Regions from separate parts of the Nonomuraea mesophila genome, predicted to be linked through region 1. Evidence: riboswitches for the same ligand, from Rfam matches in the RefSeq annotation. Region 1 holds a riboswitch; the other holds the start of a gene.
The links. Region 1 has a riboswitch for glycine ahead of gcvP (aminomethyl-transferring glycine dehydrogenase). Riboswitches for the same ligand answer to the same signal wherever they lie in the genome.

Region 1 (14,915 bases):
GGTGGACGGCAAGCCGCACACGCTGGACGAGATCGGCAAGCACCTGGGGCTGACCCGGGAGCGCATCCGCCAGCTGGAGAAGGAGTCGCTGTCCAAGCTGCGCCACCCGAGCAACACCCGCCCGCTGCTCGACTGGGCCAGCTGACGGAAGAGCCCCGGCACATCGTGTGTGCCGGGGCTCTTTTCTTCTCTAAGACGCTCCTGGAGCCGCCGGATGTCAGGCGGTGGCGGGCACCGGGCGCGGCACCCCCGGGATGTTCCACATGCGGTTGTGCTCGCGCAGCGTGCGCAGGCGCTCGACCTCGTCCGTCCACATCGCCCCTTCGGGCGTCGCCTTGGCCTTGCGGCGCGCGATCCGGTCGTCGTAGGCCTTCACCCCGAACGTGGCCCGCTGCCCCGCCTCGGCGGCACGCAGCGCGTCGGTCAGCGCCCGGTCGAGGGCCTGGCCCGCAGCCAGTAGCTCGATCTCGTCGGCCTCCGCGGCCTGCAGCACGCGCAGCGTCCGCTCGGCCTCACGGGCCTTCTCGATCAGCTCGGGGTAGCTCCTGGAGATCTCCTGGTCCGCGTGGAAGCGAACCTCGGCCTCCCGGCTCACCCGCGGACGGAAAAACGCCATCGACTCGGCCCCTTCACGCTGTGGTCAATCGTGTCGACGTTCAGGGTACGCCGTCGCGCGACACGTGCGGAAATCGGCCCGGAGCAAGCTCCTTTACATAGTAAGATGATCTCCATGCCCGCCAAGCGACCACCCGTGCCCCTCTCCCGCGAGCGCATCATCGAGGCCGCGCTCCACATCGCCGACGGCCAGGGCCTGCGCCGGCTCACCATGCGCCGGCTGGGCGACGCCCTGCAGGTGGAGGCGATGGCCATCTATCACCACCTGCCCCGGGGCAAGGAGGCGCTGATGGACGCGCTGGCCGAACACGTCACCGCCGTCCAGGTCGAGCAGCACCCGACCTGGCAGGAGACGGCCAGGGCCTGGTGCAGGGCGAGCAGGGAGGCACTGCGGGAGCATCCCGGCGTGCTGGCCCTGGCCCTCACCAAGCCGCCCAAGGGCGCCACCGCGCTCGCCGTCAAGGAGCAGGTCGAGCAGCTCGCCGACGGGGGGCTGCCGGACGCCGCCGAGGCCGTGCGCACGCTCCGGGCCTTCGTCTTCGGCAGCGTCGCCGTCGAGGTGCAGCAATCAGGCTGGGCCGACCCTGACGTCGATGAATGGGTCAGACGGGACGAAAGAGCCGATATCGACTTCGAGCGCGGGCTCGACGCTCTCCTCAAGGGATTGCAAACGTGATGCGCGTGTCGTGCTTGGCCGGTTATCCTGCATAAGGCACGCTGTGTCGAAGGTCACACGCACCAGGGACCCTCCTGTAACAGCCCGAATGGGCTATGTCGGAACGTGTGACACAGTCGCACACTTGCCAGGACAACAACCCGAGCCGGCTCCCGCCCCTCCAGAACGGGAGCATCCCACGAGATATCGGAGGCACGCCGATGTGCCCGCACGACCCGGCCTGTCCGGATGCCGAGGCGCCTGACCGCGAGGCGGCACGCACCCTCGCCTGCCACCCCGAGCAGGGGTGGAGCCTGCTCTGCAACGGCGTCGTCCTGTTCGAGGACACCGGCGAGCTGCTGCCCAGCGGCACCGTCATCGCGCCTCACCGGCCCGATCCGCTGGTGGGCGCGGCCTGATCCCCACGCGGGCGGCACCCCCACGCGGGCGCCCAGGGCTGCCCTGCCGTGGCGGCCCGCCGTAGCGGGTGATCCACTCCGCCACGACCTCGCCCACCCGGGCGGGGTCCTTTTTCAGGTCGTGGCCCTCCCCCGGCAACACCACCAGGCGCGCGGCATCCGCGGCGTCCGGCACCCCGAAGGGGTCACGATCACCGTTCACGACCAGCACGTCCACCCCGGCGCCGCGTAGCTCGCCGGCCCGCGATCGCTCGGGTCTCCCCGGCGGATGCAGCGGAAAGGCCAGCGCCACCACCGCCGCCGCGCCGACCGCCCTCGCCGTGCGGCACGCCACCCGCGCCCCGTTGCTCCGGCCGCCCTGCACGAGCGGCAGCCCCGGCAGACGCGAGCGCAGCTCGGACAGCACGATCTCCCACGCCTCGTCCTGCCTGTCCGGCGAACCCGGCGCCCGCGCCCCCGCCGCCCTGAACGCCTGCGTCACCCGCGCCACACTGGCGCCCACGCCCATGGCGGCCTCGCGCACGGCCAGCAGGTCGGGAGCGTCCACTCCCCCGGCCGACCCGTGGGTCAGCACCAGCAGCAGCCGCGCGTCCGGCACCTCGTCGATCTCCACGTACGCGGGCCCGCGCGGGGTCGTCACCTCCATGCCAGCACCGTACCTGGGGAGGAGGGCCCGCTAGCCCTCAGGCCGGATGACGGCACCGCATCGAGGATGGATGATGACCATATGCCGGACCAGCGTCCCCTCAGGGAAGATCTGCAGGCCACGCTCGACGCCCGTCGCGACCTCGGGCCTGACTACGAGGAGGCGCTCGTCGACTCGTTCGCCCAGCGTCTCGACGACACCATCGCCGCCCGCGTACGCGCCGAGCTCGACCGTAACGGGGCCCCACCGCGCAAGAAGTCCACGCCGGGCGGGTCGATGATCCCGGTGGCGCTGGGCTCGATGGCCATGGGCATCCCGCTGACGGCCATCGCGTCGGCCAACGCCGGCCTGGTGGGGCTGCTCATCACATGGCTGGCCATCGTCGCCATCAACGTGGCCGCCGCGGCGGCCATCATGCGCCGCGGCTGACCTGCGCCGGTGGAGGGAACGGGAGCGCCTCCGCCGTCCCACGGCCCGGCCGTCGCAGCGGCCGCGGGCCCCGTCAGGTGTCGCGCTGGTAGCGGAGCCTGACCTCCGCGGCCAGGGTCTCGTCGGCGTGCTCCAGTCCGTACGACCAGACCCGCCCCGCGTCGTCGTCGCGCCCGCGCAACGGCAGGGTGCGCGCGAGCAGCTCGATGGCCAGCGCGCTCGTCTGCGCGTCCGCGCCGCTCTCCACGGTCTCCGCGAACTCCGCGCAGGCCAGCTCCAGATGCGCGATGCCGAGCCGGACCCGCAGCCCCGGCGCCTCGGCCTCGGGCACGGCCTCCAGGGCGTCCAGGAGCAGCTCAGCCGCGGCGCCGGGCTCCCCGTGCTCCATCAGCAGGTCGGCCAGCTCCTGCGCGGCGTGGGCGGCGACCTCGCCGTCGCCGGCCGCCATCGCGGCCTGCAGCTCCCGCTCGGCCTCCTCCAGGTCGTGCGCCCGCACGGCCAGCCGGGCCAGCGCGAGGTGGGCCAGCGGGACGTACGCCGCCGCGCCCACCCCCAGCACGGCCTGCCAGGCGGCCCTGGCCTGCTCGGCCCGCCCCTCCCGCTCGAACCCCTGGGCCAGGTGGCAGGCGGCCTGGGAGGCGTATTCGGGGTGGCCGGTCGCCAGCGCGGTCCTCGCGGCCGCCCTGGCGGCCTCGACGTCGCCGCGCTCCTCCAGCACCACGGCCAGCCCGACGGCGGCCTGCGCCCGGTCGGGCTCGTCGGGGTCGGCGGCGAGCTCGCGCAGGATGGCGGCGGCGCCGTCGAGGTCACCGCGTTCGGCCAGGCGCCGGGCGGTGTCGAGAGGCGGGGTCTCCAGCTCTGAGGACGTCAAGAGAGCTCCTTCTGGCGACGGTCGCCCCGAGCCTAACGACTTCCGGCGATCATGTCTGCCGGGTTGACGCCGAAGGTCTGGCCCACCCGGTGACTAGTCCTCGTAGGCCTCCAGCGGGGGGCACGAGCACACCAGGTTGCGGTCGCCGTAGGCCTGGTCGATGCGGCGCACCGGCACCCAGTACTTGCCGTCGCGCAGCGACGGCAGCGGGTAGGCGGCCTCGGTCCGCGAGTAGGGGTGCCGCCACTCGTCGGCGCTGACCGACTCCGCGGTGTGCGGCGCGTTACGCAGAGGGTTGTCCGTCTTGTCGTAGTCGCCGGACGCCACCTTCGCGATCTCGCCCCGGATGGCGATCATCGCGTCGGCGAACCGGTCGAGCTCGCCGAGGTCCTCGCTCTCGGTCGGCTCGATCATGAGCGTCCCGGCCACGGGGAACGACATGGTGGGCGCGTGGAAACCGTAGTCGATGAGGCGCTTGGCCACGTCGTCGACGGTGACGCCCGTCTCCTTGGTGATCTGGCGCAGGTCGACGATGCACTCGTGGGCCACCAGCCCGCCGCGCCCGGTGTAGAGCACCGGGTAGTGGGGGGCCAGCCGCTTGGCGAGGTAGTTGGCCGACAGGATGGCCTGCTCGGTGGCCGCCGTGAGCCCGTCGGAGCCCATCATCCTGATGTACGCCCACGAGATCGGCAGGATCCCCGCCGACCCGTAGGGGGCCGCGGAGACGGGCCCCACCGGCGAACCGTCGCGCAGCGGGTGGCCGGGCAGGTAGGGGGCCAGGTGGCCGCGGACCGCGACCGGGCCGACGCCGGGCCCGCCGCCGCCGTGCGGGATGCAGAACGTCTTGTGCAGGTTGAGGTGGGACACGTCGGCCCCGAACTCCCCGGGCTTGGCCAGCCCGACCAGCGCGTTGAGGTTGGCCCCGTCGACGTAGACCTGGCCACCGGCCTCGTGCACCTTGGCGCAGATCTCGGTGATGGTCTCCTCGTAGACGCCGTGCGTGGACGGGTACGTCACCATGATCGCGGCCAGCGCGTCGCGGTGCTTGGCGATCTTGACATCGAGGTCGTCCAGGTCGACGTTCCCGCCGGAGTCGCAGGCCACGACCACGACCCTCATGCCGGCCATGACGGCGCTGGCGGCGTTGGTGCCGTGCGCCGACGAGGGAATGAGGCAGACGTCCCGCTCGCTCTCACCGCCCGCGCGGTGGTAGGCGCGGATGGCCAGCAGCCCGGCGAACTCGCCCTGGGAGCCGGCGTTGGGCTGGATGGAGACGGCGTCGTAGCCGGTCACCTCGGCCAGCCAGCGCTCCAGCGTGCCGATCAGCTCGAGGTAGCCCTCGGCCTGGGCGGCGGGCGCGTAGGGGTGCACGGCGGCGAACTCCGGCCAGGTGATCGGCTCCATCTCGGTGGTCGCGTTGAGCTTCATCGTGCAGGAGCCGAGCGGGATCATCGACCGGTCGAGCGCGACGTCCTTGTCCTGCAGCCTGCGCAGGTAGCGCAGCATCGCGGTCTCGGAGCGGTGGCTGTGGAAGACCGGGTGGGTCAGGTAGCCGGACTCGCGCAGCAGCGAGGAGGGCAGCGCGTCCGCGGTGCCCTCGACGTCGGTGAAGGGGGTGGAGACGCCGAACGCGGCCTGCACCGTGGCCACCTCGGCGGCGCCGGTCTTCTCGTCGCAGGCGACCGAGACGTGGTCGGCGTCCACCTGCCAGAGGTTGACGCCCCGCTCGGCCGCGGCGGCGACCACGGCGGAGGCCCGGCCCGGCACGCGTACGAGCACGGTGTCGAAGAAGCCGTCGTGCACGACCTCCAGGCCCTGCCCGCGCAGCCCCTCCGCCAGGGCGGCGGCGTGGCGGTGCACCCGGTGGGCGATGCGGCGCAGCCTCTCGGGCCCGTGGTAGACGGCGTACATGCCGGCGATGACGGCCAGCAGGACCTGCGCGGTGCAGATGTTGCTGGTGGCCTTCTCGCGGCGGATGTGCTGCTCGCGGGTCTGCAGGGCCAGGCGGTAGGCGGGGTCGCCGTCGGCGTCGACGGACACCCCGACCAGGCGGCCGGGCAACTGCCGCTGCAGGCCCTCGCGTACGGACATGTAGGCGGCGTGCGGCCCGCCGAACCCGAAGGGCACCCCGAAACGCTGGGAGGAGCCCACGGCGATGTCGGCGCCCAGCTCGCCGGGGGCGGCCACGAGCGTCAGCGCCAGCAGGTCGGCGGCGGCCACGACGAGGGCGCCCGCCTCGTGCGCGGCGGCGGCCACGTCGCGGAAGTCGCGCAGCCGCCCGGACGCGCCGGGGTACTGCACGAGCACGCCGAAGCACTCGGGCAGCTCGCCGTCGAGAGAGTGCTCGACGAGCGTGATGCCGAGCGGCTCGGCCCTGGTGGCGAGCACGGCCTTGGTCTGGGGCAGCGCGTCGGCGTCGACCACGAACACGGCGCTCTTCGACCTGCCCGCCCTGCGGGCCAGCGTCATGGCCTCGGCCGCGGCGGTGGCCTCGTCGAGCAGCGAGGCGCCGGAGACGGGCAGGCCGGTGAGGTCGGAGACGACGGTCTGGAAGTTGAGCAGCGCCTCGAGGCGGCCCTGCGAGATCTCCGGCTGGTAGGGGGTGTAGGCGGTGTACCAGCCCGGGTTCTCCAGCAGGTTGCGGCGGATGACGGCGGGCGTGACCGTGTCGTGGTAGCCCAGCCCGATCATCGAGGTGACCACCTGGTTGCGATCGGCCAGGGCGCGCAGCTCGGCGATGGCCTCGGCCTCGCCCGCGGGAGCGGGCAGCGTGAGCCGGTCCTTGGCCCTGATGGACTCGGGCACGGCGACCGCGACCAGGTCGGCCACGGACTCGAAGCCCACGGCCTCGAGCATGCGCTGCTGTTCGGGCTCCGAGGGGCCGATGTGCCGGGACGAGAACGGCGGAGCGGACAGATCGGTCATGGAGATGCCTCCCGAGGCTGTGGAGACCGGCGCCGGGGCGCGGGCGTGTGCCGGATCTCCCCCTCTGTCAGCGCGGACCCCGGACAAGCGCGGGGTCGCGACCTGAGAGCTTCACCCCCGGTGGGGCTTGCACCGTCGGTGAGGCGCGCCTGGCGGGTGCGCCTGCTTTCCAGAGTTGCCTCGCCCGAGCGGTACGGGATGCCTGAGAGATTCCGGGGAGGGTTGCTCCTTCGGCGCCCCGGAGCCCAGGGGCCCGGGGACTCTCCCGCACGGGGTCGTCGGCCTTGCTGTCCTCAGGTTACTACGCCCGGTTCGTCCGGATGTCAGGAGCCGTGCTCACCGGGTGCGGCGGGCACGGCGGCGCCGGGCGAGTTCGTCAGCGGGGTGGTCGGCCGGGACGGTGTCCTCGGCCGCCGCGCGTTCCCCCGGCAGCTCCGCGAGGGAGCCCTCGACCTCGCGCCAGACCCGCCCGAGCGCGATGCCGAACACGCCCTGGCCGCCCTGGAGCAGGTCGATCACCTCGTCGGCCGAGGTGCACTCGTAGACGCTGACGCCGTCGCTCATGAGCGTGATCTGTGCGAGGTCGGCCACCCCGCGGTCACGCAGGTGTTGCACGGCCGTGCGGATCTGCTGCAGCGACACCCCGGTGTCGAGCAGCCGCTTGACGACCTTGAGGACCAGGATGTCGCGGAAGCTGTAGAGACGCTGGGAGCCGGAGCCCTGCGCGGCTCTTATCGTGGGCTCGACCAGGCCCGTGCGCGCCCAGTAGTCGAGCTGCCGGTAGGTGATGCCGGCCGCCGAGCACGCCGTCGGCCCGCGGTATCCGATGTCGCCCGGCAGCGCCGCGGGCTGTTCGTCGAAGAGCAGGCCCTGCTCCCCGGCACGCTGCCGCGCGCTCTCGCGCCGCACCGGATCTTCCTGGCCGGCCGTCTTTCCCTCGCCGCTGCTGACCGCCACGCGGACCTCCGGCTTTCTCTCATCCCGTGGCCTGATCTGGGGGTATGTGAAGCGCAGCCACGGGTTTCACTTGCACCGTAGGACCGCGACCATGCTCAGTCAACGATCCGGCTCGGCGCGTCGTGAAGCGTAAATGCACTGAAATACCTACCCCGCCCGGCCGAAGTCCTCGGGAGTGATCGTGTCAAGAAACTCCCTGAACTTCTCCACCTCGTCCTCCTGGTCGTCCGGGATGATCACCCCGGCCTCCTGGACGACCTCCTCGCTGGCGAAGATGCGCGCCCCCGTGCGCAGGGCGAGCGCGATCGAGTCGGACGGCCGCGCGCTCACCTCCACGCCGTTGGAGAACACCAGGTCGGCGAAGAAGATGCCGTCACGCAGGGCGACGATGTTGACCGCCCGCAGGCCTACGCCCAGGGCGCTCAGCACGTCTCGGAAGAGGTCGTGGGTGAGCGGCCGCGGCGGAGGCTCCTCTGCCTGGGCCAGGGCGATGGCCGTGGCTTCCGTCATGCCGATCCATATAGGAAGGAACCGCTCCCCGTGTGCCTCCTTCAGCAAGACGATCGGCTGATTTGTGGGCATTTCGACCCGAACGCCCACAACCTCCATCTGCAACACGGGCTGCTCCGTATTCCTGACCGGTGTCCCGGCACAGCTATTTGGTCGTTGCTTCTGCTGACTGGCTTCTGCAATTCAACGTAACACCCGGCGGGCCTGGAATGTGCCCCCGCCTCCCAGCTCGCTACGGTCTCAACGCCCCAGGACGGACCGGACGCCCGTGCGCACAAGGGATGCGTGCAGGTCGAGCAGGAGCGAGGAAAGCTCCCTGGCCACCTCGTCGGCCTCGCCGATGGCACCGGGGGCGCGCCGCTTGAGTATTGGCGCGACGGTCTGCTCCACCAGGCCGCACTCCCGCTCGGCCGCCGCCTTGACCGCGCGCAGGTGCCGGGCGCGCAGGCCGAAGCGGGCCAGCGCGCCGACGGTGCGCGCCACCGTGAGCGCCTCCTCGTCGTAGCGACGGGCCACCGGCGCGAGCAGGCCGTAGTCCTCCAGCTCGTCGAGGGTCTCCTCGTCGATGCCCGCGGCCTCGATCAGCTCGGCCCTGCTGAGCCTGATCTCCTGCTTGTCGGTGTCCTGGACGGCTCGCGGACGGCCGAAGCCCTCCGCCATCCTGTCCTTGATCACCCGCAGCGGCAGGTAGTGGTCGCGCTGCTCGGTGAGGATGAAACGCAGCTGCTCCACGTGCAGGTGCGTGAACTTACGGTAGCCGGACGGGCTGCGCTCGGGCTCGATCAGCCCTTCCCCCTCCAAGAACCGGATCTTGGAGATGGTGACATCGGGAAACTCGCCCTGCAGCAGCGCGAGCACCTCCCCGATGCTCATGTGCGAGCGTGCCGCCTGTGACGTCATGCGCGCTCCTCCCCTTGCCGCATGGCCACGCACGAGACGGCGTACGCCGGCCGCCCGCTTCGCCCCCTCATGCCCCGGAGCTGCCCCGCATCAGGAAGACGAGTCGGAACTTGCCGATCTGCACCTCGTCACCGGAGTGCAGGGGAACCTCCTCTATCCGCTCCCTGTTGACGTAGGTGCCGTTGAGGCTGCCCACGTCGCGCACGGAGAACTGGCCGCCGCGGTGGCGGTAGAACTCGACGTGACGGCGGGAGACGGTGATGTCGTCGAGGAAGATGTCACTCTCCGGATGGCGCCCGGTCGTGGTCAGGTCTTTGTCGAGCCGGAAGCGGCTGCCCTGGTTGGGCCCCCTGGTCACCGTGAGCAGAGCCGCGCCGGGCGGCAGCTGCTCGACCAGCGCCCGCTCGGCCTGGAGCATGTCGCCTGTCTCAGCCTCATACGCCTCGATTCCCGCCACCGAGATCGTCGATGTGGTGTCCCCGGCGACCTCGAGTCTGGTCAGCGGTGACCCACAGCGGGAACAGAAACGGGCATCCTCGGGGTTGGCGTGCCCGCACTGCGTGCAGTAGACGCTCGGCATCGATCGGCTCGGCCTCCTACCGCGAAGACGCGGCGACGGTGCTCTGGAGCGCGCCTCGCTTCGCTTTTTCAAGTTTGCGAATGCCGCAACTTACGCTGATCAGCGGCAAAGGTCAAGACGGGGGCGCTGGACTGTGGTCAGGACGCAGACAAAGTTACCGCCGCCCCCGCCCTTCGGTCCATGCCGCCGCGCGTTTCTACATTACGATCTTGCGGGACCTTCTGCGCACATCGCGCTCCACCCTTTTTCCACGCGCCCGAAGCCACGGCGTGCCGGTGGTCATTGGGCGGCCTGTTCCACGATGCGGGCCCAGCGTTCGAGCAGCGCCTGCGCGCCGTCCATGTCGGGCGCCTCGGCCCACAGGTCGGTGACCGGCTCGGCGGCGGCCGGCAGCACGAGCACCCAGCTGCCGTCCTCGCGGGCCACCCGCACCCCGTCGGTGGTGTCGATGCGCCGGCCCTCGGGCTCGGCCTCGGCCGCCTCGATGACCGAGCGCATGACGGCGCCCTTGGCCGCCCACGGTGTCGGCACCGTCCGCCTGAGCAGTCTGACCTCGGGAATCCTCGCGTCGATCTGGCTGAGCGACAGGCGGGTGCGCGCGACCAGGCCGAGCAGGCGCAGGAACGCGGCCAGCCCGTCGATCGCGGGGCTGAACTCCGGCACCACGAAGCCGCCGCGCCCGTCGGCCGCGAAGATCATGTCAGGGCCGGCGGCGGCCGAGGTGAGGGCGTCGAGCGCGGTGGACGTCCACTGCACCTGCACGCCGTGGAAGCGGCACACCTGCTCGGCCACCCTGGTCGTGGTGACGGGCAGGGCCACCCGGCCGCTCCTGCGTTCGGCGGCGACCAGGTCGAGCACGACGAGCAGGGCGCGTTCCTCGCTGATGAGCTGGCCCATCTCGTCCACCAGGGCGATGCGCTCGCCGACCGGGTCGAACCTGACGCCGAAGGCCGCCCGCGAGGAGCCGACCAGCTCGGACAGGCGCTGCAGGTCACGCCGCCGCCCGGCGAGCGTCTCGGTGGGCGAGACGTCGTCGAGGCGGGCGTTGACGGTGAGCACCTCGACGCCGACCCGGCCGAGCAGCGTGGGCAGCACCAGAGAGGAGGTGCCGCCCGCGCAGTCGACGACGACCTTCATGTCCTTGACCCCGGTCACGCCGGCGTGACGCAGCAGCTCCTGGGTGTAGTCCTCGACGGCCCTGGCCGGGTAGGCGAGCTCCGCGATCTCACCGGGGAAGGCGCGGCGGAACTCCTGGCGGGAGAAGACCCGCTCCAGCTTGCGCTGCGCGGCCGGGGGCAGGTCGGCGCCGCGGTCGTCCATGATGACGATGTCCACGCTCTGCGGGTCACCCGGCGTGGTGCGCAGCGCGATCCCGCCGGCCGCCGACCCCCTGGCGGTGTGGAAGCGGGCCACCGGCAGCGGGGCCGCCTCCAGGTCCAGGACGTTGATCGCGCCCGCGGTGAGCGCGCCGATGACGGCCCGTTTCAGCGCCCTGGCGGCCAGCGAGCAGTCGCGCGAGGTGACGACGTGCTCGCCCTTCTTGAGGGTGGTGGCGTACGCGCTGGCCAGGCGGACGCAGAGCTCGGCGGTGATCTCGACGTTGACCAGGCCGCTGACGCCCCTCGTGCCGAAGAGGTTGCGCTGGCCGCGCGACTCCCAGATCACGCTGGTGTTGACGACCGCTCCGGCCTCGATGGTCTTGAACGGGTAGACCCTGACGCCGCTGGAGACGTACGCCTCGGCCTCGATGACGCATTCGTCGCCGATGACGGAGTTCTCCTCGATGCGGGCCCCGGCCATCACGTCGGTGCTCTTGCCGATGACGCAGCCCCGCAGGTGGGCCCCCGGGCCGAGGTAGACGTTGTCGTGGACGACCGCGCGGTGCAGGAAGGCGCCCTCGCGGACGACCACGTTGTTGCCGAGCACGGTGTACTCGCGCAACTCGGCCCCTGCCTCGACCTTGGCGTAGTCGCCGATGAGCAGCGGGCCCTTGAGCACGGCGTCGGGGTCGACCGCGGCGGAGTCGGCCACCCAGACCCCGGGCGAGAGCTCGAAGCCGCCGATGTCCACCGCGACCTTGCCGGACAGGGCGTCGGCCTGGGCCTTCAGATAGCTCTCGTGGGTGCCGACGTCCTCCCAGTAGCCGTCGGCCACGTAGCCGTAGATGGCGGCGCCGCGGGCGAGCAGGGCGGGGAAGACGTCGGAGGACCAGTCGACGGGCTCGCCGGTGGCCACCATGTCGAGGACCTCGGGCTCCATGACGTACACGCCGGTGTTCACGGTGTCGGAGAAGACCTGGCCCCAGGTGGGCTTCTCCAGGAACCGCTGCACCCTGCCCTCGTCGTCCACGATGATGATCCCGAACTCGAGCGGATTCGGTACGCGTTTCAGCCCGATCGTCACGAGAGCCGCATTTTCACGATGAAAGCGGATCATGTCCGTTAAATCGAAATCGGTCAGCGCATCCCCGGAGATGACCAGGAAACGATCGTCGCGGAGGCGGTCGGCGGCGTTCTTGACGCTGCCCGCGGTGCCGAGGGGCAGGTCCTCGGTGGCGTACTGGAGGTTCATGCCGAGTTCGTCGCCGTCGCCGAAGTAGGCGCGCACGAGCGCGGCCAGGAACTGGACGGTGACCACGGTGTCGGTGATGCCGTGCCGCCTGAGCAGGCGCAGGACGTGCTCCATGATCGGGCGGTTGGCCACGGGGAGCAGGGGCTTGGGCTGGTTGGCGGTCATCGGACGCAGCCGAGTGCCCTCCCCGCCTGCCATGACGACCGCCTTCACCCGATCACTCCTTCTTGGCCGAGGTTACGAGCCGGCGCACCTGTACCACATACAGCACCCCCGCCCACCAGTACAGACCCGTTCCCCATAGGGCGAACGCCCACCCGACAATTCGTGCTATATCGGCATACCACCCAGTGTGGGAGGCCAGGAAGAGGAGAGGGAAGGCGTACATGAGATTGAACATGGCGGCCTTGCCCAGAAAATGCACCTGAAGTGCCTTATAGCCGTGTTTGCGAAGTACGGGGAAGGAACACGCGACGAAGAGTTCGCGTCCGACGATGACCGCGACCAGCCACCACGGGATGACGTCGCGCAGCAGCAGGGCGAAGATGGTGGCGAAGACGTAGAGCTTGTCGGCCGCCGGATCGATGATCCTGCCCAGCCTGCTCGTCTGGTTGAAGGCCCTGGCGATCTTCCCGTCGAGCCAGTCCGTGAACCCGGCGACCACGAGGATCCCGATCGCCCACCCGTCCGCCTTGGGCCCCAGAACCAGCCAGAGGAACACGGGGACGCCCAGGAGGCGCAGGAAGCTCAGCAGGTTAGGAACCGTCCAGATCCGGTCCTCGGCGGAAGTATCGCTCACGCAGCAGACCCTACTGCGTGAAACTCCACCACAGCGCTCCCGTCCGGACCCCCTTCCAGACGGCCACTCCGGCGATCCGGAAGCCCGGCCCGCCCCCGCCTGGTCCCGCTGACCTGCCGGGCACGGACGCCTGTGGCCGCCCCTTCCGAGTGCGGCCGTCAGGCGCGCAGGAAGGCGTGCGTGCAGCCGAGGGGTTCGAAGCCGAGCCTGGCGTAGAAGTCCTTCGGCCAATCGTCCGCGTCGGCCACCAGGAAGATCAGCTCGGCCTCGGCCGCCTCCGCGAGCAGCGCGGCCATCAGGGCCCGCGCGTGGCCCTTGCCCCGGTGCGGCACGCTGGTGAAGACGCTCTCGATCTGGGCGATGCCGCCGTCGACGTACAGGTCGGCCCTGGCGGCGATCTCGCCGTCCGGGCCGTCACCGGCCCGGACGGCGCGGAAGCCCACCTGATCGGCGCCGCGCAGCCGGCGCTCCACCCGCCGGGCGAGCCCGTCGATCACGTCGTCCGGCGCCTGGGGCATCACCTGGCGCCAGTCGCGGCGCAGCACGGGCAGCAACTCCGTCAGTTCCAGCCGCTCGGCCGGGGGCGGATCGTGGGGAATCTCACCCCGGTAGGCCATGATCAGGTTGGTCTCGTGCTCGTAGCCGGCGGCGGCGAAGGCGGGTGCGAGAGCGGCTCCTAGCCGGTCGTCGTCCACGCACACCAGCCGGTGCGCCCGCCCGGCGAGCACCTCGTCCGCCGCCCGCAGCACCTCGTCGGCGCCCGGGCCGCCGGAGCCGACGATCAGCTTGTTGTCGTCGTAGGAGCCGGGGAAGCGGTCGTCCAGCACCGCGAACCCGCCGGGGACCGGCACCTCGGCGGACGCCCTGCGGCGGGCGAAGGCGTGGACGAAGCCGATGGCGCGCGCCAGGTCGGCCGGCGCCGCGCCGGGAAGCATGTCCATCAGCCGCGCACGGCCTTCATGAACGCCCTGATGAGAGCCGGGTCCTTGACCCCAGGAGAGGTCTCGACGCCGCTGGAGACGTCGACCCCCCACGGCTCGGCCTCCGCGATCGCGCCGGCGACGTTGGCCGGGTCGAGACCGCCCGCCAGCAGCCATCGCCCGGAGGGCCGGCCGCGCACGGCCGCCCACTCCCAGGGCAGGCCCGACCCCGCGTGGGGCGCGTCGACGATGAGCAGGTCCTCGTCGAAGGCGCCGCATCGCAGGTCGGCCTCCGCGTCGACGGCCCTGACCAGGCGCACGCCGAGGTCCTTCAACGCGGTGAAGTCGCCGTGCGGGTGCCGGCCGTGCAACTGCACGGCCCGCACCCCTGACGCCAGCGCGGCCGCGCGCACCGTCTCGGGGTCCTCGCCGCGGAACACCCCGACGGTGAGCACGTGGGCGGGCACGAGCGCGGCCAGCGCGGCCGCCTTCTCGGTGGTGATCCTGCGGGGGCTGCGGGTCATGACGAGCCCGACGGCGTCGGCTCCCGCCTCGACGGCGGCGCTCACCTGCCCGGGATCGGTCAGCCCGCAGATCTTCACGTACACACCTCCGACTGTAGCGGCGGCGCCCGCCCCGCGGCGACCGCGGCACCGCGCTCAGCCGCGGCGCGGGTGCACGGGGCGGAAAGAGGCGTCGACCAGGCCGGTCCGGTGGGCGACGACGGCGGCCTGGATGCGGTTGCGCAGGCCCAGTTTGTCCATCGCCGCCGCGATGTGGGTCTTGACCGTGGTGACGCCCACGTGCAGTTCCTCGGCGATCTCCGCGTTGGACAGGCCCGCCCCCACCAGGGCCAGCACCTCGACCTCCCGGTCGGTCAGCCCGGCGGGCGGCGCGGGCGAGACGTGCTCCTCCCCGGCGGCGAGGAAGCGTTCCACGACCCTGCGCAACACCGACGGCGCCAGCAGTTGCTCGCCGGCGGCCGCGCGGCGCACGGCGTCCACCATGCGCTCGGGATCGTCGTCCTTGACGAGGAACCCGACCGCGCCCGCGCGCAGGGCGGCGTAGACGTTGGCGTCCTCGGCGAAGGTCGTCAGCACCACGATCCGGCACCCCGG
Region 2 (14,915 bases), on a different contig from region 1:
GATCAAGTGGGGCGTCGACAACCGCACCTGCGCGCTCAGGCTCGTCGGCCACGGGCCGTCGCTGCGGATCGAGAACCGGGTGCCGGGCGGCGACGTCAACCCCTACCTCGCGGTGGCGGGGCTGGTGGCGGCCGGGCTGCACGGCATCGACAACGAGCTCCCGCTGGAGGACGCGTTCGAGGGCAACGCCTACGACTCGGGCGCGGAGACCGTGCCGCACACGCTGCGTGACGCGCTGCCCCTGTTCGAGGGGTCGAAGCTGGCGCGCGAGGCGTTCGGCGAGGACGTCGTCGAGCACTACGCGAACAACGCGCGCGTGGAGCTGGCGGCGTTCGACGCGGCGGTGACGGACTGGGAGATGTTCCGTGGTTTCGAGCGAATGTGACGGGTGACCGATGAAGATCGTCAATCCGGCGACGGAGGACGTCGTCGCCGACGTCGAACTCGCCGACGCGGCCGAGGTGGACCGGGCGGTGGAGCGTGCCAGGACGGCGTACGCCGCCTGGCGGCAGGTCGCTCCGGGCGACCGGGCGCGGCTGCTGAGGAGGTTCGCCGACCTGGTGGACGAGCACGGCGAGGAACTGGCGCGGCTGGAGCTGGCCAACGCCGGGCATCCGATCGCCAACGCCCGCTGGGAGGCGGGCGCCGTACGCGACGTGCTGCACTTCTACGCCGGGGCGCCCGAGCGCGACCACGGCAAGCAGATCCCGGTGCCCGGCGGCGTGGACGTCACCTTCCAGGAGCCGCTGGGCGTGGTGGGCGTCATCGTGCCGTGGAACTTCCCGATGTTGATCATGTCGTGGGGGGTGGCCCCCGCGCTGGCGGCCGGTAACACGGTGATCGTCAAGCCGGCCGAGTGGACCCCGCTGACCGCGCTGAGGCTGGCCGAGCTGGCCCTGGCGGCGGGCCTCCCCGAGGGGGTGCTCCAGGTGCTGCCCGGAGCGGGAGAGGTCGCGGGCGCCCGGCTGGTGGAGCATCCCGGCGTGGCCAAGATCGTGTTCACCGGTTCGACGGAGGTGGGCAAGGAGATCGCGGCCAAGGCGGCGGCCCAGGTCAAGCGGGTCACGCTGGAGCTAGGCGGCAAATCCGCAAATATCGTCTTTTCGGATGCCGATCTCGACAAAGCAGCGCAAGCCGCCCCTTACGCCGTGTTCGACAACGCGGGGCAGGACTGCTGCGCCAGGTCCCGGCTGCTCGTCCAGGCAAACGTGTACGACGCCTTCATGGAGCGCCTCACCGAGGCCGTACGCGGCGTCGTCGTCGGCGACCCCCTCGACGAGCGCACCGAGATGGGCCCGCTGATCAGCGCCGAGCAGCTCGACCGCGTACGCGGCTTCGTCCAGGGCACCCCCTACCTCCAGGGGTCCTGCCCGGCCGGCAAGGGTTACTGGTTCCCGCCGACCGTGCTCACCCCGGACGTCACCGACCGGGCGTTCACCGAGGAGATCTTCGGGCCGGTCGTGTCGGTGGCGCCCTTCGAGGACGAGGCGGACGCCGTACGCATCGCCAACGACACCCCGTACGGGCTGAGCGGCTCCATCTGGACCCGCGACGTCGGGCGCGCGCTCCGCGTGTCCAGGGCGGTCGAGGCGGGCGCGTTGTCGGTGAACTCCAACGCGGCGGTCCGCCACTGGACCCCGTTCGGCGGTTTCAAGCAGTCGGGGCTGGGCCGCGAGCTCGGGCCGGACGCCCTGGCGGCGTTCACGGAGACCAAGAACGTCTTCATCTCCTGGGAGTGAGGTAGAAAGCGACGTGCACATGAAGCGGTTGCAGGACCGGGTGGCGGTGGTCACGGGCGCAGGCGGCGGCATCGGGCTGGCCACCGCGCGCAGGTTCGCCGACGAGGGCGCGAAGGTGGTCTGCGCCGACCTGGACGAGGAGGCGGGCGTCAAGGCCGCGAACGAGGTCGGCGGCCTGTTCGTACGGGCCGACGTGGCCGACGAGGACGACGTCGTCCGGATGTTCCGTACGACGTTCGACACCTACGGCAGCGTGGACATCGCCTTCAACAACGCCGGCATCTCGCCGCCCGACGACGACTCGATCCTGGATACCGGCATCGACGCCTGGCGCCGCGTCCAGGACGTGAACCTGACCAGCGTCTACCTGTGCTGCAAGCACGCCATCCCCTACATGCGGCGCCAGGGCAAGGGCTCGATCATCAACACCGCGTCGTTCGTGGCGGTCATGGGCTCGGCGACCTCGCAGATCTCCTACACGGCCTCCAAGGGCGGGGTGCTGGCGATGTCGCGCGAGCTGGGCGTGCAGTTCGCCAGGGAGGGCATCCGGGTGAACGCGCTGTGCCCCGGCCCGGTGAACACGCCGCTGCTGCGGGAGCTGTTCGCGAAGGACCCGGAACGGGCGCAGCGGCGGCTGGTGCACGTCCCGCTCGGGCGCTTCGCGGAGGCGTCGGAGATCGCGGCCGCGGTGGCGTTCCTGGCCAGCGACGACGCCTCGTTCATCACGGGCAGCGAGTTCCTGGTGGACGGCGGCATCTCCGGCGCCTACGTCACGCCGCTCTAGGAGGGTTCATCGTGCGACGTCCCGTCATCGGGGTCACCTGTTACGTGGAGCCGGCGACGTTCACGGTCTGGGAGAACGTGCCGGTCGCGCTGCTGCCGTACATGTACGTGGAGCAGGTCGTCCGGGCGGGCGGGCAGCCGGTCGTGCTGCCGCCCGCCGGGGAGGCCGCGCAGGTGGTGGGCCGGCTGGACGGGCTGGTGCTGGCCGGGGGCGGCGACATCGATCCGGCGAGGTACGGGGAGACGCCGGAGGAACGTACCGGCTATATCCGCAGATTTCGTGACCAGGCCGAGTTCGCCCTGCTGACCGCGGCCCTCGACGCCGAGCTGCCCTTCCTCGGCATCTGCCGGGGCCTCCAGGTGCTCAACGTCGCCCTCGGCGGCAGCCTCCACCAGCACCTGCCCGACGTGGTGGGCCACACGGAGCACTCCCCCGCGCCCGGCCGTTTCGGTCACCTGCCCATCACCACCGTCCCCGGCACCCGCCTGGCCAAGGCGCTGGGCACGGCGCCCGTGACGGTGCCGCACTACCACCACCAGGCCGTCGACCGCCTGGCCCCGGGCCTCACCGTGACCGCGACGGCCGCCGACGGCACCGTCGAGGGCGTGGAGCTGGACTCGGGGCCGTTCACCGTGGCGGCGCAGTGGCATCCGGAGGCGGCCGAGGACCACGCTCTCTTCGAAGCCCTGGTCGCGGCCTGCTGAGGGGCGAACGCGACAAGACCCCCAAATCACTACTAGGCTGGCTGGACACACCAGCAAACCGTGCGGGAGAGCACCCTGACAGCCGGTCAGGGTCCCTGAAGGAGCAAGCCCTCCCCGCGAACCTCTCAAGGCAAAGGACCGCACGGCTGACCGGGAGCCCGTCTCCTCGGAAGGTGACCTCTGGAAAGCAGGCCCACAGGGTCTCGCCGAAGGTGAAAGTCCGGCAAAACTCGGGCGAAGCTCTCAGGCATCGATGACAGAGGGGGAGGATGCTGGCATCCAATCCTGTCCTGAGGTGCGATAAATGTCCCGACCTACTCCGCTACGAGACGTGCACGAAAGCCTCGGCGCGACGCTGACCGACTTCGCGGGGTGGCTCATGCCGCTCCGGTACGGAAGCGAGTCCGCGGAGCACAGGGCCGTCCGCGAGGCCGCCGGACTGTTCGACCTCTCGCACATGGGCGAGATCTTCGTGACCGGGCCGCAGGCCGCACAGGCGCTGGACTACGCGCTGATCGGCAACCTGTCGGCCGTGACGCCGGGACGCGCCCGCTACACCATGATCGTCAACGAGCGGGGCGGGGTGCTGGACGACCTCATCGTCTACCGGCTCGCCGACGAGGAGTTCATGGTCGTCGCGAACGCCTCGAACGCCGAGAAGGTCGCGGACGAGCTGGAGAGCCGTTGCAAGGCGTTCGACGCCGTGGTCGACGACCGTTCCCAGCAGTACGCGCTGATCGCCGTCCAGGGACCCCGTTCCCAGGAGATCCTCGCCACACTCACCGACGCCGACCTGACCGGGCTCAAGTACTACGCGGGCCTGCCTGGACAGGTCGACGGGCGTCAGGCGCTCGTCGCCCGTACCGGCTACACCGGCGAGGACGGCTTCGAGCTGTTCGTGGCCGTTCAGGACGCGGTGCCGCTCTGGCACGCGCTCATGGCCGCGGGCGAGCCGTACGGGCTCAAGCCCGCCGGCCTGTCCAGCCGCGACACGCTCCGGCTCGAAGCGGGCATGCCGCTGTACGGCAACGAACTGAGCGCCGAGCTGACTCCGTTCGACGCGGGGCTGGGCAGGGTGGTGAAATTCGACAAGCCGGGAGACTTCGTCGGCCGGTCGGCGCTGGAGGCGGTCAAGGACGACCCGCCGCGGCGCCGGCTCGTCGGTCTGGTCGCCCGGGGCCGCCGGGTGCCGCGCCACGGCTACCCGGTCACCAAGGACGGCGCCGTCGTCGGCGAGGTCACCAGCGGTGCGCCCTCCCAGACCCTGGGCAAGCCCATCGCGCTGGCCTACGTGGACACCGGAGCCGACTCAGGCCTGGCTGTGGACATCCGGGGCAGCCATGAACCCATGGACCTGGTCGAGCTGCCCTTTTACAGGAGGAACAAGTGAGCAACATCCCTGACGACCTGAGCTACACCAAGGAACACGAGTGGGTTTCCGGGGTCGAGGACGGCCTGACCGTGACCGTCGGCATCACGGCCTACGCCGCCGACGCCCTTGGTGACGTCGTCTTCGTGCAGCTCCCGGAGGTCGGTTCGATCTCGGAGCCGGGCGACTCCGTCGGCGAGGTCGAGTCGACCAAGTCGGTCAGCGAGATCTACACACCCGTCGGCGGCGAGATCGTCGAGGTCAACCAGGCCCTCGTGGACGACCCGAGCCTGGCCAACAGCGACCCGTACGGCGAGGGCTGGATGTTCCGGGTGCGCATGGAGGGCGACCCTGACGAGCTGCTGTCCGCCGAGGAGTACGCCGCGCTCACCTCGGGCGAGTCCTGACCCTGCCAGGTCTCATCGGCTGACGCCGGGGCCCGCGGCCGGGCCCCGGCACTCATGAAGGGCGCATCATCAATGGCGATCAGCGTCTTCGACCTCTTCAAGATCGGTATCGGCCCGTCGAGCTCCCACACGGGAGGCCCGATGGCCGCCGCACACAAGTTCGCCCGCGGGCTGCACCAGGACGGCCTGCTGGCGCGCGTGGCCCGCGTCGAGGCCATCCTCTACGGCTCGCTCGGCCTGACCGGCAAGGGCCACGGCAGCGACAAGGCGGTCCTGCTCGGCCTGTCCGGGGAGAAGCCCGAGCTGGTCGACGTCGACACCATCGACGGCCGCCTGGCCGAGATGCGCGAGTCGGGCACCGTCCGGCTGTACGGCAGCCACGAGATCCCCTTCGTCGTCGGCCAGGACCTCGTCTTCGAACGCAAGATCACGCTGCCCGAGCACCCGAACGGCATGCGCTTCACCGCCTACGACGCGGCGGGCGAGCGGCTCAGGGAGAAGGTCTACTTCTCGGTCGGCGGCGGCTTCGTCGTGGACGAGAAGGCCACCGGCGCCGACCGCATCAAGCCGGACGACACCGTCGTGCCCTATCCCTTCACGACCGGCGAGGAACTGCTCAAACACTGCACGAACACCGGCCTGTCCATGTCCGCGATCATGCTGGAGAACGAGAAGGCGTTCGGGCGCACCGAGGAGGAGGTCCGCGCCGAACTGCTGCGCCTGTGGCAGGTCATGTCGGAGTGCGTGCGCCGCGGCATCTCCAAGGAGGGCGTCCTGCCCGGCGGGCTCAAGGTCAAGCGCCGCGCCAACCAGTTGCACCGCCGCCTGCAGTCGGAGCCGGCCGAGAAGGACCCGCTGCAGGCCATGGACTGGGTGACGTTGTTCGCGCTGGCGGTCAACGAGGAGAACGCCGCGGGCGGCCGCATCGTCACCGCCCCCACCAACGGCGCCGCCGGCATCATCCCGGCGGTCCTGACGTACTACACCCGCTTCGTCCCCCACGCGGACGAGGACGGCGTGGTGCGTTTCCTGCTCACGGCCGGCGCGATCGGCGTGCTGTTCAAGGAGAACGCCTCGATCTCGGGCGCCGAGGTGGGCTGTCAGGGCGAGGTCGGCTCCGCCTGCTCCATGGCCTCGGCGGGCCTCACGGAGGCGCTCGGCGGCACGCCGGAGCAGGTCGAGAACGCCGCCGAGATCGGCATCGAGCACAACCTGGGGCTGACCTGCGACCCGATCGGCGGGCTCGTGCAGATCCCGTGCATCGAGCGGAACGCGGTCGCCTCGAACAAGGCCATCACCGCGGCCAGGATCGCCCTGCGCGGCGACGGCCGCCATTTCGTGGCGCTGGACAAGGCGATCAAGACCATGCGCGACACCGGCCGCGACATGCTCGACAAGTACAAGGAGACCTCACGCGGCGGCCTGGCCGTCAACGTGATCGAGTGCTGACGTGGTGCTGACTCGCGTCAGGAAAATGCCCGGCCTATTCCAAAGGCCGGGCGCTCGAATTGTGCGGGCGGGGGGATTCGAACCCCCACGGTGTCACCACCAACAAGACCTAAACCTGCCGCGTATGCCATTTCGCCACGCCCGCGCAGTCCCCGCCGAAAGCGGGCTCGTGACAGTTTAGCGCTCTGGGTGGCGGCGAGGCGCATCCGCTGATGACCCCGGCTCAGAAGGGCACGGCCTTTTTCACCGGGGCCCGCCGACCGGCTCAGGCCAGGCCCAGCTTCTTCTTCAGCGAGGCCACGTGCCCGGTCGCCTTCACGTTGTAGAGGGCCTGCTCGACCTTGCCGTCACCGTCGATGACGAACGTCGAGCGGATGACCCCCACGATCTCCCTGCCGTAGGACTTCTTCGGACCGTAGGCGGCGTACGCCTTGTGGACCACGAGGTCGGGGTCGGACAGCAGCGGGAACGTCAGGGCGTCACGCTCGACAAACTTGGCCAGCTTTTCCGGTTTGTCCTTCGACACGCCGAGGACCACGAAACCTTCGGCGGTCAACTGGCTGAGGTTGTCACGGAAATCGCAGGCCTGCTTGGTGCAGCCGGGTGTCATCGCGGCGGGGTAGAAATAGAGGATCACCCGCTTGCCGCGGTGGTCACCGAGGGAAACGGTGGTTCCGTCGGCGGCGGGCAGCGTGAACTCGGGCGCGGCGTCGCCTGGCGCGAGCTTGGTCTCTGTCATGGGCCCTCCTCAGTGCTTGCCGCAAACCTACCGGCTTCCCGCGAAGCTACCGGCCCGGCCGCCGTGCCGTACGGCCCGCCGACCTGACAGACTGATCACGACCACTACGGACGGAGCCCGCACGGCACACGAAGCGGGCGCGGCCACACGTACGGTCGAGAGGAGACGCCATGGCTGACACCGATCCCGACGAACTGGAGCGGCGGATCGCGCGGACACGCGCCGAGTTGGCGCAGACGGTCGACGCCATTGCCGACCGGGTGAGCCCCAAGCGGGTCGCCGAGCGCACGGTGACCGACGTCAAGGGCAGGGCCGGCCAGTTCGTGGCGTCCGTGGGCGACGCGCTCGGGGTGGCGCCGCGGCCGGTCGCCTACGACGACGACCCCGAGCGGTTGTGGGAGGACGAGCGGCCCGACCTGGGTCCCGTCCTGATCGGGGTCGGGGCGGTGCTGATCGTCGGGGCGGCCATCGTGCTCTGGCGCCGCCGCAGGCGCGGCTGAGGCCGGCGCGCGCCGCCTCCTGCGGTGATCACAGGAAGGTCTTGCCCTCGCCTCTGTACGTCGGCGCCGACCCGGCCAGGGTGTCGCCGTCCACGAGGTGGAGCGTGTCGAAGCGCTCGCACAGCTCGCCCGCCTTGGCGTGCCTGAACCACACGCGGTCGCCGATCCGCAGGTCCTCGGCGGCCTGGCCGAGCAGCGGCGTCTGCACCTCGCCCGCGCCCTCGTCCGGTGAGTAGCGCAGCCCGGCCGGCAGGTACGGCTGCGGCAGCCGGCTGCTGCCGGGCTCGCCCGAGGCCGGATAGCCGCCCCCGAGCACGGTCGCGATGTCCGGGGCCGGGCGGCGTACGACCGGCAGGGCGAAGAGCGCGGCCGGACGGCCGGTGAAACCGCGGTAGAAGTCGAACAACCTCGGATGGAAGAGGCCCGATCCGGCCGCCACCTCCGTGACGGCCTTCTCGCGTACGGTGCGCTCGACACAGCCGGTGCCGCCGCCGTTGACGAACTCGAGGTCGGTGACCCGGCGGACGGCGTTCACGACGCGGCCGCGCCGGACGATGAGCTCGCGGGCGGAGCGGGCCTGCATGAGCCTGATGGCGCGGGCGAGGAGGGCGTTGCCGGGAGGGTCGTCGCCGACTCCGGCGATCTGGGCCTCGTACGCCAGCAGTCCGGTCAGGCGCAGCCCGGGGCGTTTGGCGACAGCGGCGGCGAGGTCGGCGGCGTCCTCGGGCTCGCGGATCGGGGAACGGAGAGCTCCCGCCCGAAATTTCCCACCGAACGCGACATATCCAGCGTCGATGTCGATGCAGATCCGCAGCTCGGCCCGCCGGCGCGCCCCCGCCACGGCTGCCTCGATGAAGTCGAGATGTGCGAGCGAGTCGACGGTCACGGTGACGCGGCCAGCCGCGACCGCGTCACCGGCCAACGCGGCGAGCGCGTGGCGGTCGGCCGTCGGATAGGCGACCAGGACGTCGTCGAAGCCGTGCCCGGCCAGCCACAGCGCCTCGGGCAGCGTGAACGCCATGACACCCGCGAAGCCGTCCATCGCCAGGATGCGTTCGAGCAGCGGCCGGCTGCGCACCGACTTGCTCGCCACCCGGATCGGCTTGCCCGCCGCCCGGCGTACGAGCTCGGCCGCGTTGGCCCGCATGGCCGCCAGGTCGAGGATCGCGAACGGAGGCTCGATCGCCGCGGTGGCGCGATCATAGCGCTGGCGGGCATCCATACCAGCAGCGTAACGGCTGGTCGGCGACGAACCCAGGGGCCGGGCGCGCGGACCCGGCACATCCGCCCGCACCGGCACGGATGGTGACAGCCGCGACCGGGCTTACCCCGGCGAGCCCTGCTCCCCGTAATGATCGGGCAAATCGGCGGCGAGGGTGCGGTACAGGGCATGCGGCCCCCCTGTACGTGTGTCCCTGTGATGACCACGCTTCAGCAGATACTGCCCGGCGCCGCCGCCACCCCACGGCTCACCGGACTGCGCAGGGCGAACAAGGCGCTCAGACCGGCACGGACCGTTCCGGGGGCCGTCGTGGCGATCGTGCTGACCACCGTGATGGGCCTGACCGCGGCGGAGCTGGTGTCGGGGCTGCTCGGCACGCCGCTCGGCTGGGTGCCGGTGAACGAGGTGGTCGAGCTGGCGGGCAGAACCGCGTGGCCGAAGGTGTCCACCGCCGCCCTCGTCGTGGCGGGCATCGGCGTGCTGATGGTGCTGCTGGCCGTCGTGCCGGGCAGGTCCAGGCTGGTCGCGGTGGAGACGTCGGACCCGCTGATCGTCATCGGCATCACCCGCTCGGGCCTGCGCCGTACGCTGGCCGCCGCGGCCCAGCAGGTGGCCGGCGTGGAAAAGGCCCGGGTACGCCTGCGCCTGCGCACCATCGAGGTCACCGTCGTGACGGACGCGGAGAGCACCGGCGCAATGCTCAGGCAGGTCGGCACCGCGGTGGGCGACCGGCTGGCGGGTGTGGGCACGCTGGGCACGGGCGAGGTCGTCGTCCGGCTGCGCAGGAAGGCGCTGTGATGCGGCAGTACGCCGGCAACCGGATCGGGCTGGCCGTCGTGGGCACCGTGCTGGCGGGGCTGGGGACGTACGCGTGGTTGCGCGGCGAGGGCCGCCTGTCCGGCCTGCCCGCCAAGGGCAGGGTGGTGCCGGCGCAGTTGCACCGGACGCTCGCGGAGGAGCCGTGGAGCCTGTGGCTGCTGGCCTTCGCCCTGGTCCTCCTGTCGCTGGTCTCGCTGCGCTGGCTGCTGCTCTGCCTGGGCTGGGGCCGGCGCGGCACGCCCAACGGCACGGGCACCGCCATGTTGTTCGTCGGGCTGAAGAACGTGGAGGGCCTGGGGAAGGCGAGGGTGCGGGTCGGTGACGACGGCCTGCGGCTCAGCGTGACCTGCCCGTCGGAGACGGACATGGGCGCGGTGGTGGGCAAACTCGACCAGGACATCGTGGGGCGCATCCGGCGCGAGATCCGTGACGACGAGATGAGCACCGTGGTCAGCCTGCACGTCCGCCGTTAGGAGCGGGGCGTGCCTACTGGGTCGCGCGGCGTTTCCTCACCGCCGCGCGACCCGGGCATCATGATCATGATTCACACGATCTCCCTTTACTCACCCACAAGGGGCGCTCCCGATCACCCATGATGCCCGGTCGCGCGTAAGCCGAGCGTAAGCGCCTGTGACGTCAGACCTGGGTCGTACTCGCACTTCACCCTTCAGGCTGACCAGGACCCAACTATAGGTAATTATCGTGAGGATGTGTTCGGGAGCGTACAGGCGTGGTCGAGGCGCCACGAGAAGGTGGCCGCCGTCCTGCGGGTGGCGCCGCTCGCCGCGCTGTGCCTGCTGACGTCGATACTGTACGCGAACCGCGACACCCCGGACGGCGGCGTCGACCCCGGCGTGATCTGGTACGTGGGCGTCTCCGTGGCACTGCTCGTGCCGCTCGCGTGGCGCGACAGGCCACGCCTGTCCTTCGCCGTCGTCGCCCTCGTCAGCTTCGGCCAGTGGCTGGCGGACCTCGGCCCGGTGCCCGCCAACGTGGCGGTGCTGATCGCCCTCTGGGGCGTGGCCTACCGGTGCACGTGGCAATGGGCGCTGGCGGCGCTGCTCGTGGCCGAGTTGGGGGTGCTGCTGCTGCTGGTCGACTGGATGGCGCCCACGTTCGGCATGTTCTCCACCGGCTCGATCCTCGTGGTGACGATCTGGCTGACCGGCCTGTACGCCAGGACGCGCAGGCACTATCTCGAAGGCCTGGAGGAGCGCGCAGAACGGGCCGAACGCGAGCGCGACCAGCAGGCCAGGATGGCGGCCGCCGCCGAGCGCGCCAGGATCGCCAGGGAACTGCACGACGTCGTGGCCCACAACGTCAGCGTGATGGTGGTGCAGGCCGACGGCGCGGGCTACGCCCTCGACCACGATCCCGAGCAGGCCCGCCAGGCCGTCACGACCATCTCGAGAACCGGCAGGGTCGCGCTCGCCGAGATGCGCAGGCTCGTCGGGGTCCTGCGTGAGAACGAGAACCCGGACACCGACTACACCCCGCAGCCCGGCCTGGACCAGCTGGAGAAGATGGTGCGCGAATCGGCCGTGCCCACCCGGTTGCGCGTCGAAGGTGCCCCCACCGACCTGCCCGAGGGCCAGCAACTCGCGGTGTACCGCATCGTGCAGGAGGCGCTGACGAACGCCCTCAAGCACGGCGGCCCCGGCGTCCGGGCGGACGTCGAGATCGACTTCACCGGCCCCGACGTGCTCGTACGGGTGACCGACGACGGCCGGGGCGCGGCGGCGCCCAGGAGCGCCGGCGGGCACGGCCTGATCGGCATGCGCGAGCGCGTCGGCATGTACGGCGGCGACGTCTCGGCCGGCCCTCTGCGGGGCGGCGGCTTCGAGGTGCTGGCCCGGTTGCCCATGGCGGAAGCGGCGTAGAGGAGGCTGCCGGGTGATACGCGTGATGCTCGTCGACGACCAGGAGTTGCTGCGGGCCGGGTTCAGGATGGTGCTGAACGCCCAGCCCGACATCGAGGTCGTGGCCGAGGCCTGCGACGGGGTCACCGCGTTGGAGGTCCTCGATACCGCCGAGGTCGACGTCGTGCTCATGGACGTGCGGATGCCCCGCATGGACGGCGTCGAGGCCACCCGCCTCATCGATGGGGCGAAGGTGCTGATCCTCACCACGTTCGACCTCGACGAGTACGTGTTCGCGGCGGTCAAGGCGGGCGCGGCCGGGTTCCTGCTGAAGGACGTGCCCCCCGCCGACCTGGTCAACGCCATCAGGCTCGTGCACGCGGGCGACGCCGCGATGTCGCCGCGCACGTTGCGGCGGATGCTGGAGACGTTCGCCGCGCAGCTCCCTGACGAGGAGCCGGCGGCGGCGGAGGACCTGACGCCGCGCGAGCGCGAGGTGCTGCTCATGGTGGCGCGTGGCCTGTCCAACGGGGAGATCGCGGCCCGGCTGGCGGTCGCGGAGGCGACGGTGAAGACCCACCTGGGCCGGGTGCTGGCCAAGCTGGGCCTGCGCGACCGGGTGCAGGTGGTGGTGTACGCGTACGAGGCCGGGCTGGTCGTGCCGTCCCATCGGCCGAAAGGCTGACCGGGGTCGTCCGCGGGCGCACCTGAAGTCCCTCCTCAGGGCCCATGGATCGCGAAAACTCCACACCTAGCGTGGGTCGGGTCCGAAACCCGCCCCCGCCAGGGAGAAGGAGTGCTGGTGACTCTCACGGAACGCCGAACCGCGCCCGCCGTCGTGGCCACGGATCTGACCAAGGTGTACGGCCAGGGCGACGCCCGGGTGCACGCCCTGCGCGCGGTGAACGTGGCCTTCGCCACCGGGGCGTTCACCGCCATCATGGGCCCGTCCGGCTCGGGCAAGTCCACGCTGATGCACTGCCTGGCCGGTCTCGACACGGCCACGTCGGGCACGGTGCACCTCGGCGACGTGGAGCTGACCGGGCTGTCCGACCGGCGGCTCACCCTGCTGCGCCGCGAGCGGATCGGGTTCGTCTTCCAGGCGTTCAACCTGCTGCCCACGCTGACCGCCGAGCAGAACATCCGCCTGCCCCTGGAGATCGCCGCCCGCCAGGCCGATCAGGCGCTGTTCGACCGGGTCGTCGCGACCGTCGGGCTGACGGACCGGCTCTCCCACCGGCCGACCGAGCTGTCCGGCGGCCAGCAGCAGCGCGTGGCCGTGGCCAGGGCGCTCATCAGCAAGCCGCAGGTGATCTTCGCCGACGAGCCGACCGGCAACCTGGACTCCCGCAGCGGCGCCGAGGTCCTGTCGTTCCTGCGCGTGTCGGTGCGCGAGCTGGGCCAGACCATCGTCATGGTCACGCACGACCCGGTCGCGGCGTCGTACGCCGACCGCGTGGTGTTCCTGCGCGACGGCGAGCTGGTCACCGAGCTCGCCACGCCGACGCCGCAGAGCGTGCTGGACACGCTCGTGAAGCTGGAGGCGTGAGGTGCTGAGGACCGCTCTGGCCGGGCTGCGCGCCCACACCTTCCGGCTGCTGCTCACCTCGCTGGCGATCATGCTGGGCGTGGGGTTCATCGCGGGCACGTTCGTGCTGAACGACACCGTACAGGCGGGTTTCGCCCAGCGGGTCACCGCCGACGCGGGCAAGGTGGACGTCGCCGTCCTGCCCAAGGGCGCCGACGCCGTGCTGTCCGAGCGGGTGCTGGAGCGCATCCGCGCCCTGGACGGCGTGACGGAGGCGCAGGGCCTCGTACGCGGCGCCGCGCCGCTGATCGGCAAGGACGGCAAGACCGTCGGGAACCTCCCCACCACGGCCGTCTCGATCGTCACCGGCCCGCTCGACCGCGCCGACATCGTCGCCGGCACCGGACCGGGCACCGACGACCGGGCCGCCGTGCTCGACGACAACACCGCCAAGGCGCAGGGCTTCCGGCTCGGCGACACCATCACCGTGCTCGACGCCGGCAAGGCCGAGCACCGGTTCAGGCTCGTCGGTCTCCTCGACACCGGCGTCGACCAGGAGCTCTCGTTCACCGGCGCGGTCGGCTTCACCACGGCCACCGCGAAGCGCATGACGGACCTCGAGGGGTACCGCGAGATCGACGTCGCCGGCACCGCCCCAGGACTGAAGCAGGCCGTCGCGGCGGCCCTCGGCGAGGCGTACACCGTCAAGACCGGCGACGAGCTGGCCTCCGACCTGGCGAGCGCGGCCGGGGTGGAGACGCGGATGTTCACGCTCGGCCTGCTGCTGTTCGGCGTCGTGGCCATGATGGTGGCCGCCCTGGTCATCTACAACACCTTCACCATCCTCGTCGCCCAGCGCACCAGGGAGATGGCGCTGCTGCGGTGCATCGGCGCCACGCGAGGGCAGGTGTTCGGCTCGATCCTGCTGGAGTCGGCCGTCGTGGGCGTGCTCGCCTCGGCGCTCGGCCTGCTGCTCGGGTACGGCCTGGCCAGGCTCGCGCTGGCGGTGCTCGGCGCGGTCGACGCCCCGCTGCCCACCGACGCCGGCGCCACGCTCTCCCCCGTCACGATCGCCACCGGGATGGCCGTGGGCCTGGTGGTCACGGTGTGCGCGGCCCTGCTGCCCGCCAGGTCCGCCACCCGCGTCCCGCCGGTCGCCGCGCTGCGCACCCAGGCCGGGGAACAGACGTTCCGCGCGGGCCTGCTGCGCGGGCTGTTCGCCGCCCTCTTCCTCGTGGCCGGGGCCTGCGTCACCGCCGTCGGCGTGTTCGTGCTCGAACCCGGCCGGGAGGAGTCGCTGCTCGCCGTGATGGCCGGGGGCGCGCTGACGTTCCTGGCCGTGCTGATCCTCGGGCCGGTGCTCGTCAGGCCGCTGAGCGCGCTGGTCGGCTGGATCCCCGGCAGGATGTTCGGGGTGCCGGGCCGTCTGGCCGTCGGCAACTCCGGGCGCAACCCCAAGCGGGCCGCGACCACCACCGTCGCGTTGACGATCGGGGTGACGCTCATGACGCTGATCTCGGTGGTCACCGCGTCCACCCGGGTGACGATGACGGCCAAGCTCGACGCGCAGTTTCCCGTCGACTACGTCCTGATGGACCAGGAGCGTGACTCCGTCATCCCGAGATCCGTCGCCGAGCGCCTCCGGAACGCGCCGGAGCTGGCCTCCGTGGTGCAGATCCGGCAGGCGGACGCCACGATCGGCGGCCGGCAGGTGTTCGCCGGCACCTTCCGGGGGCCCGTCGAGCCGTACGTGACCGCCGGTTCCATGGCGGGCTTCCGTCCTGGCCAGGTCGCGC

Region 2: it holds a riboswitch for glycine, as region 1 does, so the genes downstream of both, gcvT (glycine cleavage system aminomethyltransferase GcvT) here and gcvP (aminomethyl-transferring glycine dehydrogenase) in region 1, are expected to answer to the same signal.

What each region holds. Positions count from the first base shown of each region.
Region 1 is NZ_SMLD01000078.1:13,867-28,781, forward strand. It holds gene E1295_RS26440 (RNA polymerase sigma factor) at 1-145, shown strand, start outside; gene E1295_RS26445 (hypothetical protein) at 218-616, opposite strand; gene E1295_RS26450 (TetR/AcrR family transcriptional regulator C-terminal domain-containing protein) at 731-1,291, shown strand; gene E1295_RS26455 (DUF5999 family protein) at 1,492-1,689, shown strand; gene E1295_RS26460 (alpha/beta hydrolase family protein) at 1,646-2,335, opposite strand; gene E1295_RS26465 (hypothetical protein) at 2,417-2,764, shown strand; gene E1295_RS26470 (tetratricopeptide repeat protein) at 2,838-3,635, opposite strand; gene gcvP (aminomethyl-transferring glycine dehydrogenase) at 3,729-6,560, opposite strand; glycine riboswitch at 6,740-6,838, opposite strand; gene E1295_RS26480 (MerR family transcriptional regulator) at 6,897-7,517, opposite strand; gene E1295_RS26485 (bifunctional nuclease family protein) at 7,665-8,135, opposite strand; gene ftsR (transcriptional regulator FtsR) at 8,268-8,927, opposite strand; gene E1295_RS26495 (double zinc ribbon and FHA domain-containing protein) at 8,995-9,507, opposite strand; gene E1295_RS26500 (mannose-1-phosphate guanyltransferase) at 9,787-12,291, opposite strand; gene clsA (cardiolipin synthase ClsA) at 12,296-12,877, opposite strand; gene E1295_RS26510 (GNAT family N-acetyltransferase) at 13,036-13,818, opposite strand; gene E1295_RS26515 (phosphoribosylanthranilate isomerase) at 13,818-14,405, opposite strand; gene E1295_RS26520 (response regulator) at 14,457-14,915, opposite strand, start outside.
Region 2 is NZ_SMLD01000013.1:41,087-56,001, forward strand. It holds gene E1295_RS07635 (glutamine synthetase family protein) at 1-385, shown strand, start outside; gene E1295_RS07640 (aldehyde dehydrogenase family protein) at 396-1,739, shown strand; gene E1295_RS07645 (3-oxoacyl-ACP reductase) at 1,759-2,523, shown strand; gene E1295_RS07650 (gamma-glutamyl-gamma-aminobutyrate hydrolase family protein) at 2,535-3,227, shown strand; glycine riboswitch at 3,281-3,378, shown strand; glycine riboswitch at 3,398-3,497, shown strand; gene gcvT (glycine cleavage system aminomethyltransferase GcvT) at 3,532-4,617, shown strand; gene gcvH (glycine cleavage system protein GcvH) at 4,614-5,003, shown strand; gene E1295_RS07665 (L-serine ammonia-lyase) at 5,076-6,452, shown strand; tRNA gene E1295_RS07670 (tRNA-Leu) at 6,515-6,597, opposite strand; gene bcp (thioredoxin-dependent thiol peroxidase) at 6,718-7,191, opposite strand; gene E1295_RS07680 (DUF3618 domain-containing protein) at 7,362-7,691, shown strand; gene E1295_RS07685 (amino acid deaminase/aldolase) at 7,720-8,913, opposite strand; gene E1295_RS07690 (DUF6286 domain-containing protein) at 9,112-9,711, shown strand; gene E1295_RS07695 (hypothetical protein) at 9,711-10,205, shown strand; gene E1295_RS07700 (sensor histidine kinase) at 10,443-11,612, shown strand; gene E1295_RS07705 (response regulator) at 11,626-12,276, shown strand; gene E1295_RS07710 (ABC transporter ATP-binding protein) at 12,394-13,140, shown strand; gene E1295_RS07715 (ABC transporter permease) at 13,142-14,915, shown strand, end outside.